Regions from separate parts of the Mesorhizobium sp. C120A genome, predicted to be linked through region 2. Evidence: riboswitches for the same ligand, from Rfam matches in the RefSeq annotation. Region 2 holds a riboswitch; each other region holds the start of a gene.
The links. Region 2 has a riboswitch for cobalamin ahead of NL532_RS14475 (DUF1636 family protein). Riboswitches for the same ligand answer to the same signal wherever they lie in the genome.
Positions count from the first base shown of each region.

Region 1: it holds a riboswitch for cobalamin, as region 2 does, so the genes downstream of both, NL532_RS01285 (aromatic ring-hydroxylating oxygenase subunit alpha) here and NL532_RS14475 (DUF1636 family protein) in region 2, are expected to answer to the same signal.
Region 3: it holds a riboswitch for cobalamin, as region 2 does, so the genes downstream of both, metE (5-methyltetrahydropteroyltriglutamate--homocysteine S-methyltransferase) here and NL532_RS14475 (DUF1636 family protein) in region 2, are expected to answer to the same signal.

Region 1 is NZ_CP100476.1:270,823-274,092, forward strand. It holds gene NL532_RS01280 (FAD-binding oxidoreductase) at 1-364, opposite strand, end outside; gene NL532_RS01285 (aromatic ring-hydroxylating oxygenase subunit alpha) at 402-1,649, opposite strand; cobalamin riboswitch at 1,767-1,968, opposite strand; gene NL532_RS01290 (DUF680 domain-containing protein) at 2,468-2,674, shown strand; gene NL532_RS01295 (DUF680 domain-containing protein) at 2,741-2,944, shown strand; gene NL532_RS01300 (DUF680 domain-containing protein) at 3,016-3,249, shown strand.
Region 2 is NZ_CP100476.1:2,992,980-2,996,249, reverse strand. It holds gene NL532_RS14485 (winged helix-turn-helix domain-containing protein) at 1-720, shown strand, start outside; gene NL532_RS14480 (DUF6348 family protein) at 750-1,310, shown strand; gene NL532_RS32205 (DUF6348 family protein) at 1,216-1,443, shown strand; cobalamin riboswitch at 1,502-1,708, shown strand; gene NL532_RS14475 (DUF1636 family protein) at 1,747-2,175, shown strand; gene cobW (cobalamin biosynthesis protein CobW) at 2,178-3,230, shown strand; gene cobN (cobaltochelatase subunit CobN) at 3,249-3,270, shown strand, end outside.
Region 3 is NZ_CP100476.1:6,166,528-6,169,797, reverse strand. It holds gene metE (5-methyltetrahydropteroyltriglutamate--homocysteine S-methyltransferase) at 1-1,735, opposite strand, end outside; cobalamin riboswitch at 1,830-2,031, opposite strand; gene NL532_RS29960 (adenosine kinase) at 2,440-3,270, opposite strand, start outside.

The sequences.
Region 1 (3,270 bases), 2.7 Mb from region 2:
TGTGCAACGAGAAGTCGCCGGCCGGTCCGTAGGCCTTGACATGCGAACCGGGCACCAGATGGTCGAACATCCAGCGCGTGCCGATGCTGCCGGCCTGCGCCTTGACCGTCACCGCGATCGAAAACGGCCGCGATGGCGACGACGACAGCGTATAGGTGCGCATCAGCGGCCCTTCCGGTGTCGGCAGTTCCAGCGTCAGGAACTGGCCCGGCTTGTAGCGGAACCAGGTCTGGTTGTCGGAGCGGAAGGTGAAGGTCTTGACGTCAGGCGCCTCGTCGCTGACGCCGATCACTTCCAGCACCTGCAGCCTATCGTTCCAGGGCGCCATCTGGTCGAGATGGCGATAGAGCCCAAGATCCGTCATCGCATTCATCCTCCGGTCCTTCTTCGCCTGCTCCAGCTCACGCGACGCTGCGCAGCGCCGGCCTGCCACCTTCGGCAAGGCGCGGGCCGATGAAGGCCGCGTACCATTCGACGAACTGGATCACGCCGCCCTCGTGCAGCTCCGAATAGGGGCCGGGCTCATAGGCCGGAGACAGGATGCCGAAGGCGTTTTCCTCGACGATGCGGCGGTCCTGGTCGTTGGTCTCGGTCCAGACATGGGTGAGCTCCTCAAGGTTGTAGTCGACCCCCTCGACCGCATCCTTGTGCACCAGCCACTTGGTCGTCACCGCGGTTTGCGTGGCGCTGATCGGCAGCACCCGGAAGGTGACCGCATGGTCGATCAGTATGTGGTTCCAAGTCGTCGGATAGTGGTAGTGCATCAAGGTGCCGATGCGGTCGGCGGCAACAGTGTCGGACAGGTTCTTCGTCACCGCGCGCTTTCCCGACATCGTGTAGCTGACGGCATCGCGCAGCAGCGGCGCGCGGGTGGCGCGGTATTGCCCGGCCGGATCGGTGCGGAACTTGCTCGGCAGGCCCGCCGCCTCGCATTTCGCCCAGTGCGCCAGCATCTCCGGATCGCTGTCGGCGCCCTGCACGCCGGTCACCGTCGGCGCTTCGGGGAATGTCTTGCACAGCTCCGGATGATTGCCGGCGCAGTGATAGCATTCGCGGTTGTTTTCCCAGACCAGCTTCCAGTTGCCCTTCTCGATGATGGTGCTCTCGAAGGCGACCTTGGCTTCATTCAGCCGGTGCGGCTTGAGGTAGGGCTCTATCATGGCGCGCATCGGCGCAAAGTCGGCAGGTTCTTTCGCCAGGCAGATGAAGATGTAGCCGCCGACGCTCTCGCAGGCGACGGGCTTCAGGCCGAACTGGCTCTTGTCTAAACCGTCGGCCATCTGGCGGGCAAACAGCAGCCGGCCGTCAAGCTCGTAGGTCCACTGGTGATAGGGGCAGACAAGCTTTGCCGCCATGCCCTTCTCAGTGTTGCAGACACGGCTGCCGCGATGGCGGCAGGAATTGTGAAAGGCGTTGATGTTGCCCTTCTGGTCGCGGACCAGCACCACCGGATAATCGCCGATCTGCACGGTGATATAGCTGCCGGGCTTCGGCAGTTCGCAATCATGGCCGATGAACAGCCAGTCGCGATACCAGATAAGCTCCATGTCGAGCTTGAAATAGTCCGGGTCGGTGTAGAAGGGCTGTTCCAGCGAAAAGCCTTGCTTGCGGCCGTTCAGGAGCCTCAGCATGTCGTTGCGCGTATCCATAGTTCTGTCCTCGTGGTTTAAGGACTGAACTTGGTGGTGATGGAGGAAGGATCGGACGCAGGCCGGCGCGGCGCCGGACATGCACTATCCACCTCTTGACCGCCCACCGCGATCAGTCGAGTCTATGCATCTCGGGCTGGTTTCCGGGCTCTGGAGTTGTCCTTGCGGACCATCGCGACACCTTCCCAGGCTCTTGCCCAGTGGTCTCCCGTTGCGACTTCAACTCCACCACCGTTGCGGGGGCAGCGCCGGATTCTGACCGGCTTCCCAATTCTCCGCTGCGTCGTCACGAAGCGGCACCTGAGATGCGATCATCTAATCACGGCAGCGATCGCGACGTCGGCATGAAAGCGACATCGTATCCATGCGGCGCGACACGCGCGGCATACGCTCCCCGCCGCCGGTCAAAGAGCTGAGACGTTTCTTGCGACGCCATCATCGCCGTTTCGAATCGCTGCGGATCCAGTTCGATCGGGGGCAAAAAGGGCTCAACGGTATCGAAAAGTTACTATTAGCAATCTCTAATCGAACCGAACGGTTCGTTTCTGTTGACAATGCGTGCAGGACGGTGTGAACGACGGCCCGGAAACCGACATCGGAGCGAACCACTCGGTTCGACATAAGAAACTGAAAACAATACAATAAACAGCCATGAAGGAACTTCCTGGTACAATTTCAAGGTGCAGGAGCGTGGTCCACACGGAACAACTTCGTGATTGGAAACCAGCCTATGGCTTTCCCACATCGGGGCTGTCCGAACGACGCGAATTCCTCCCAAGACACGCCGCTAGACGGACAGACAAACTGGAGTACTAAAAATGAAAAAGATCATCCTCACTGCCGCAGCCGTTTTGGCGATCACCGGCAGCGCCTTCGCCGGTAGCGACAATTACGGTTCCAATGGTGCGAACCAGCCAGCCGTCTCGGTCGACAGCTCGTATACGGCTTCCATTCAGAAGCCGGCGCACGCTGACAAGCAGCCTGTCGTTCAGGGCGCCGACCGCGACCTCTACGGCAATCGCTGATCCCGACCAAAGAAGGGCGGCTAACCCGTCGCTCTCGGGATCCCAAAAAATTCAGGAGTATTTGAAATGAAAAAGATCATCCTTGCTGCCGCCGCCGTTTTGGCCATCTCCGGCAGCGCTTTCGCCGGCAGCGACAACTACGGTTCGAACGGCGCCAACCAGCCTGCGATTACGTCGACCGATAGTGGCCATACGGCTTCGGTTGAGAAGTCGGCTCCAGCCGAGCAGGCGCCTGCCCACGGTGCCGACCGTAACCTTTTCGGCCGCTAAAAGTCGGTTTCCAGCACGTGGCGGGCTTATCCGCTGCAGCTGGCGGCATCAGAAAAATTCAGGAGACTAAAATGAAGAAGATCGTTCTTGCCACCGCAGCCGTTCTGGCTGTTTCGAGCGCTGCCTTTGCCGGCAGCGACAATTATGGCTCCAATGGCGCCAACCAGCCGGCCGCTGCCGTCGACACCACCCGCACTTCGTCGACCGGCACCAACTCGGCGGTCTACAAGCTGCTGAACTCGTCGAACGACCAACAGAAGTTCGTTCCTCAGAGCAGCGACAGGGATCGGTTCGGCAACAACTAACAGCCGAAGCTTAAAAAAAGA
Region 2 (3,270 bases):
GAATGGCTCTTCTGGGCCGGACGCATCACCACGGCGCACCGCCGTGGCTTCGAACGCTTCTATGACCTGCCCGAGCGCGTGCTGCCGCAGGCGATCCTCGATCTGCCGGTGCCGGCCGCCGAGGACGCGCACCGCGAATTGCTGCGCATTTCTGCCCGCGCCCACGGCATCGCGACGTCGGGTGACCTGCGCGATTATTTCCGCTTGTCGCCGGCCGACATGAAGGGCCGGTTGGAGGAACTGGTCGAGATGGGCGAGTTGCTGCCGGTAAACGTCGAAGGTTGGGACAAGCCGGCTTACCTCTATAGGGACGCCCGCCTGCCGCGAAAGATCGAGGCCCGCGCCTTGCTGGCCCCCTTCGATCCGGTGGTCTTCGAGCGCGCGCGCACCGAGCGTCTCTTCGATTTCCGCTACCGCATCGAGATCTACACCCCGGCCGACAAGCGGCAATATGGCTATTACGTGCTGCCTTTCTTGCTCGGCGACAAGATCGTCGCCCGCGTCGACCTCAAGGCCGACCGGCCTGCGAGTGTCTTACGCGTCCACGCCGCCTATGCCGAAGCAGGCGCACCGCCTGAGACCACCGCACAGCTTTTCGAGGAACTAAAGGAGATGCAGGGCTGGCTTGGCCTTGAGCGCATCGAAGTGACGCCGGCCGGCAATCTGGGGCCGGCATTGGCTAGCGAGAGAGATGGCCAACCCTTGCAGCGTCTGTCATAGACGCCTCAATAAGCCTCGTAGGTTGTGCAATGGCATCGGACAAAGTGCTCGACATGATCCATGGCGCCCTCATTGCGCATGGAATAGATGCAGTCCGCAGAGATAGGGACGTCATGCTCCAATCGAAGCAGCTTCGGTTTGAGGCTGAGGTGTTCGAGACGAGTTCTGACCGGCTGGTCCTGGAAATCTACATTTTTTCTCCGCTGCTTGATGTTCAGCCGGTCATTGAATCCTTTGCTGGCTTCGGCGACACGCGCGAACAGGAACTGAACCAGGCGTTTGAAAAGTTTCTCCGTGGTGTTTTCCATGTGGCCATTGAGGGACTGGCCGATCACGTCTGCGAGAACATGCAGGCCGAAATAGAGCTTTGGCAGCGAAGCAGCGCCAGTTGGAAGATCTGGCGAAAAGATGCCCGCTGGAAAATCTATAGCGGCCCGGTCATTTCCCAGGCCACAACCGAGCTATGCTCGCTGACACCAGGCTATCCAGCATTCTATGCCAAGCTGGAAAAGCTGTTCACAGCTTCGGTACCCCCCCGGAAGCCATTTTGTCCGGACCTTTCTGGCAGGCTTGAAGGGCACGCTGATTAGTGCCGAAGTCCTTCTGGACAACGCGGTTTGGCATGAGGGACAGAATCTGGCTGTCGGTCATGACTGGGACTATAGCGATGGCTATCAAGCTATCCGACAGGTCATCCTGGCACTGCCGGAAGCCGGGACATGACAGCCCCTGCCGACATCGCCATGTCGTAGCCGTGCGTTGACACCGCTGCCTGCAAAAGCCTAAATCCGCTCCAGACGGTCCCCTGCCCGCAACGGCAAGGGCCAAGAGGGAATGCGGTGCGGGACGAAAAAATCCCAAATCCGCGGCTGTCCCCGCAACTGTAAGCGAAGAGCCAAGGCCGAAAGCCACTGGGTAACACCGGGAAGGCGGCTAACCAAGGCAATGACTCGCGAGCCAGGAGACCTGCCGTCTGAGACAAAGTATCCGATCGCCTGGCGGGTTTCCGGGCAAGGAGCCCGGTTTTTGGACCAGAACAGCAGTTTTTCGGCTGGCACAGCGGATGTTTCGTCCGCCGATGGCGACGCGTTGACCGGCGTGACCGTGATCGTCTGCGCCTCCTGCCGCGATGAAACCGGTTCCGACGCCCATCCTCGCGCCGGCGAACTTCTGGCCGACGACACGCGCCTCGCCGCAGCGGATGACAACATCCGCGTCCGCACCGTCGAATGCCTCGGCAATTGCAAGCGCAGGCTCAGCGCCGCGATCCTGCGCGATGGCTGCTGGAGCTATGTCTTCGGCGATCTGACCGCAACCAGCGGCGCCGACCTCGTTACCGGCGCAAAGCTCTTCGCGACTTCGGCCGACGGCCTCATCCCGTGGCGCGGCCGGCCCGATAGCCTCAAGCGCGGCCTCGTTGCCCGCATCCCACCCCTCGACATGCTGAAGGACTGACGATGAACGCTTCAAACCCGGCCGCCAACCTCTCCCGTGTTCCCTGCACTGTCGTTACAGGCTTCCTCGGCGCCGGCAAGACGACGCTGGTCCGCCATCTCCTGGAAAATGCCGGCGGCAAGCGCATCGCCATCATCGTCAACGAGTTCGGCGACATCGGCATCGACGGGGAAATCCTGAAAGGCTGCGGCATCGACACCTGCCCCGAGGAAAACATCGTCGAACTCGCCAATGGCTGCATCTGCTGTACAGTCGCCGACGATTTCGTGCCCGCCCTCGACAAGATCCTCGCGCTGACACCGAGGGTCGACCACATCCTGATCGAGACCTCGGGCCTCGCTCTGCCCAAGCCGCTGGTCCAGGCGTTCCAGTGGCCAAGCGTGAAGAGCCGGGTGACCGTCGATGGCGTCATCGCCGTGGTCGACGGCCCGGCGCTGGCCGAAGGCCGCGTCGCCAACGACATGGACGCGTTGCAGGCACAGCGCGCTCAGGACGAAACGCTCGACCACGACGATCCGGTCGAAGAAGTCTTCGAGGACCAGATCGCCTGCGCCGACCTGATCATCCTGTCGAAAAGCGATTTGATGGATTCAGCCGGTTCGGCCCGCGCCAACGCCATCATCAATGAGCATTCCGCTCGCGCGGTAAAAATCGTGCCGACTGCGCATGGCAAGGTCGACCCGTCGGTGCTGCTTGGCCTCGGTCTCGCCGTCGAAGACGACATCGAGAACCGCAAGTCGCACCATGACGGCGCCTTCGATCACGAGCATGACGATTTCGACACCTTCATCGTCGACATCCCCTCGATCGCCAATCCCGACGACCTGGCCAAGCGCGTCGCCACCGCCGCCGAACAGGAAAACGTGTTGCGTGTAAAAGGCTTCGTCGATGTCGGCGGCAAGCCGATGCGGCTTTTGCTGCAGGCCGTCGGCCCGCGCGTCAATCATTACTATGACCGCGCCTGGGCGGCTGAGGACGACCGCCGCTCGCGTCTTGTCGTCATTGGCCTGAAAGGACTGAACCGCCCGGCGATCGAGCGTATACTCGCCGGCTGATCCAAACCACGAGCCGAAATGCATATACTCACCACCACAT
Region 3 (3,270 bases), 3.2 Mb from region 2:
GCATTCCCTTCACGGGCTTTTCCGTAAGCGACTGGGCGAATTGCCACCAGCGCACCGTCATCGGATTGCGCCTCGATACGTCCCCGAAGATGATGGGGGGACGCACGTAGCGCGACCCATAGCTTTGCACCCAGGCATGCTGAGTGAAGGCGAAGCCGGACAGCTGCTCGCCGAAATGCTGTACCATATCGTTTCGTTCGAACTCACCGTGCACCAGCACGTCCAGCCCGATCTCTTCCTGCCAACGAATTGCTGACTCGATCTCCTTCTTCAGGAAAATCTCGTAGTCGACATAACTGAGCTGGCCCTTCGCATGAGCGGACCGCGCGCGGCGTACCTGCGGCGTCTGCGGGAAGGACCCGATTGTCGTCGTCGGGAACGGCGGCAGCCCGAGCGTGCCGGCCTGGACTCTGGAGCGCTCGCCAAAAGCGCTCTCTCGTCGTTTCATGCTATGGTCAATGCTGGCGATCCGCCCCTCAACAAGCGGGTCATGGATCTTCGTGGACGTCAAGCGAGTGGCGGCAGCCTCGGCAGAAGCTTTCAACGCGGCTGCCACCGCATCCCTGCCTTTGGAAAGGGCCCGGGCCAGCAAGACCAGCTCGTCGGTCTTCTGGGCCGCGAAGGCGAGCCACGACCTGATGTCGGCCTCGAGTTCCGTCTCCATGCGCAGGTCAATCGGCACATGCAGCATCGAGCAAGAAGGCGCAATTTCGACGCGGTCCAAGGGCCAGCCGGCGACGATCGGTTTGATGCGGTCGAGAATGGCGGGCAGGTTCGCACGCCAGACGTTGCGGCCATCGATCAAGCCGAGCGAGAGCACCAGATCCTTCGGAGCGAGCCGACCCACCGTTTCCAGCTGCTCGGGAGCGCGCACGAGATCAATATGCAGGCCGGCCAGGGGCAGAGAAACCGCGGTTTCGAGATTGTCTCCCAGCGACCCGAAATACGTAGCCAGCATGATCTTCAGCTCGGGCGCGGCTTTCGACAGCTGGCCATAGGCGAATTCGAACGCAGCTCGTTCGTTCGGGTTCAGATCGAGGACAAGCGCTGGCTCATCGATCTGCACCCAGTCGGCTCCCGACAGCTTCAGCCTCTGCAGGACTTGCTCGTAAACGGGCAGCAGCCGCGGTAGGAGCGCGATGGGACCGAACCCTTCGGCACGCGATTTCGCCAGCTTGAGGAAGGTGATAGGTCCAAGGATGACTGGGCGTGTGTGTATGCCGAGAGCTTTAGCCTCGAGGAAGTAATCGACCGGCTTCGATGACGAGAGGGCGAACGTCTGATCATCATCGAGTTCCGGCACAATGTAGTGGTAGTTGGTGTCAAACCACTTGGTCATTTCCATCGCGGTTACACCAGGTCCATGAGCCTCCTCCTGGTGACCAGCGTGTCCACAATCCTCCGTCTGACCCTGGTTGCCGCGCGCCATTGCGAAGTAGATGTCAAGTGGGACCTCGCCGCTATTCCAGCCGTACCGGGATGGAATGGCCCCGACCATGGCTGCGGTGTCGAGCACATGGTCGTAAAGCGAGAAGTCGTTCGACGGGATTTTCGACACGCCGCGATCGCGCTGCTCTTCCCAGCTAGCGGCTCGGAGCGCCTTCGACGTCGCAAGAAGGTCGCCAGCGGACGATGTTCCGGACCAGTAGCTTTCGAGGGCGAATTTCAGTTCTCGCCGACGACCGAAGCGCGGCACGCCGAGCGTTGCTACAGGAATTTGCTGAGAGACAGTCATGTCATACCCCGATGATTGGGGCGTCGGTGACAAGGAAGGCGCTAGCAGGCCGGCATCAACGCCGGGTTGCAGCGGCCACCGAGACACCCCGCCCGTGGACGTAATTCGCGTGGCAGGTCTCCTGGCTCGCGGGGTCATAGCCTCTACCCGTCTTCCTGAGGGTATTCGCCTCAGTGACGTGATTGGGGTTGGCTCGCCGCTAACAGTTGCGGGGGCAGCGCCGGCATCGCACCGGCTTCCCTCTTAGCTCCGCTGCGGCAGCGCCGCACGCGAGAACCACGACACGCAGACAATCACAGCAGTTCGCTCTTTTGTCAATGACGCATAACGAAATGTTTATGTCGTTATGTGATCGCGCTTTTACGCCTTTGTCTAGCATTGTGAAATATTCAGTCTGCTGCCCGCATTCGGCATCGTGGGACGTGATCGCAAGTCAAGTCCGACGGACGCCGCGAGTTCTCCGTTACCTCAGGAACCTTACTGGCCTTCCCCAAGCTGAGCTTCTGGAAAATGCTGGTGACGATCTGGATGACGGTGAATGCCGTCATGGCAAGCACGCCTTGCACCGCTCCTCCAGCGAGCTTCACGGCAGCAGCATGGGTCAGTTCTCCGAAGCGAATGGCTGTCGCTATCAGCGAGCTTTGACACAGTTCCGCCACTGCGGTCATCGCGTCAGTAGGGCGGCTGGTTAGTTGCCGGCGCATCTACAGCAACCCAGCCCCTTCCGCCTCGCGGCGCAAATTCTGCCTTGGCCTTGGGCCGATCTGCTGGATCACCAGGCCGGCCGCCAGCGAGCCAAGGTCGCCGCAGGTCTTGAGGTTGCGGCCCTGCGTGTAGCCATGCAGGAAACCGGCGGCGTAGAGGTCGCCGGCGCCGGTGGTGTCGACCAACTCCTTGATGGCGGTCGCCTCGATGACCACGGTCTCGTCGCCGCGCACGATCACCGAGCCTTTTTCGGAACGGGTGACGGCGGCAATCTTGCAGTCCTTGCGGATCTGAGCCAGCGCCTCGTCGAAGGATTTTGTCTGGTAGAGCGACTTGATCTCGTGGCTGTTGGCAAAGACGATGTCGACAGTGCCCGAGCGCATCAGCTCGAGGAACTCGTCCCGGTAGCGGTCGACGCAGAACGAATCCGACAACGTCATCGACACTTCGCGTCCGGCCTCGTGTGCGAGCTTCGCCGTCTGCCGGATCGCCTCCTTGGCGCGCGGCGGATCCCACAGATAGCCCTCGAAATAGGTAACCTTGGCGCCGGATGCCTTGTCGGCCTCGACATCCTCAGGGCCAAGCTCGACGCAGGCGCCGAGATAGGTGTTCATCGAGCGCTCGCCGTCGGGCGTGACGAAGATCATAGAGCGCGCCGTCGGCGGCTCGCCCTTGAGCGGCCTGGTGTCGAAGGCGACACCCTGTGCATGGATATCGTGCGCATAGATTTCGCCCAGCGCATCGTTGGAGACCTTGCCGAAGAAGGCGGCGCGTCCGCCGAAGCTGGCTACGCCGGCCGCCGTGTTGCCGGCACTGCCGCCGGAGGCCTC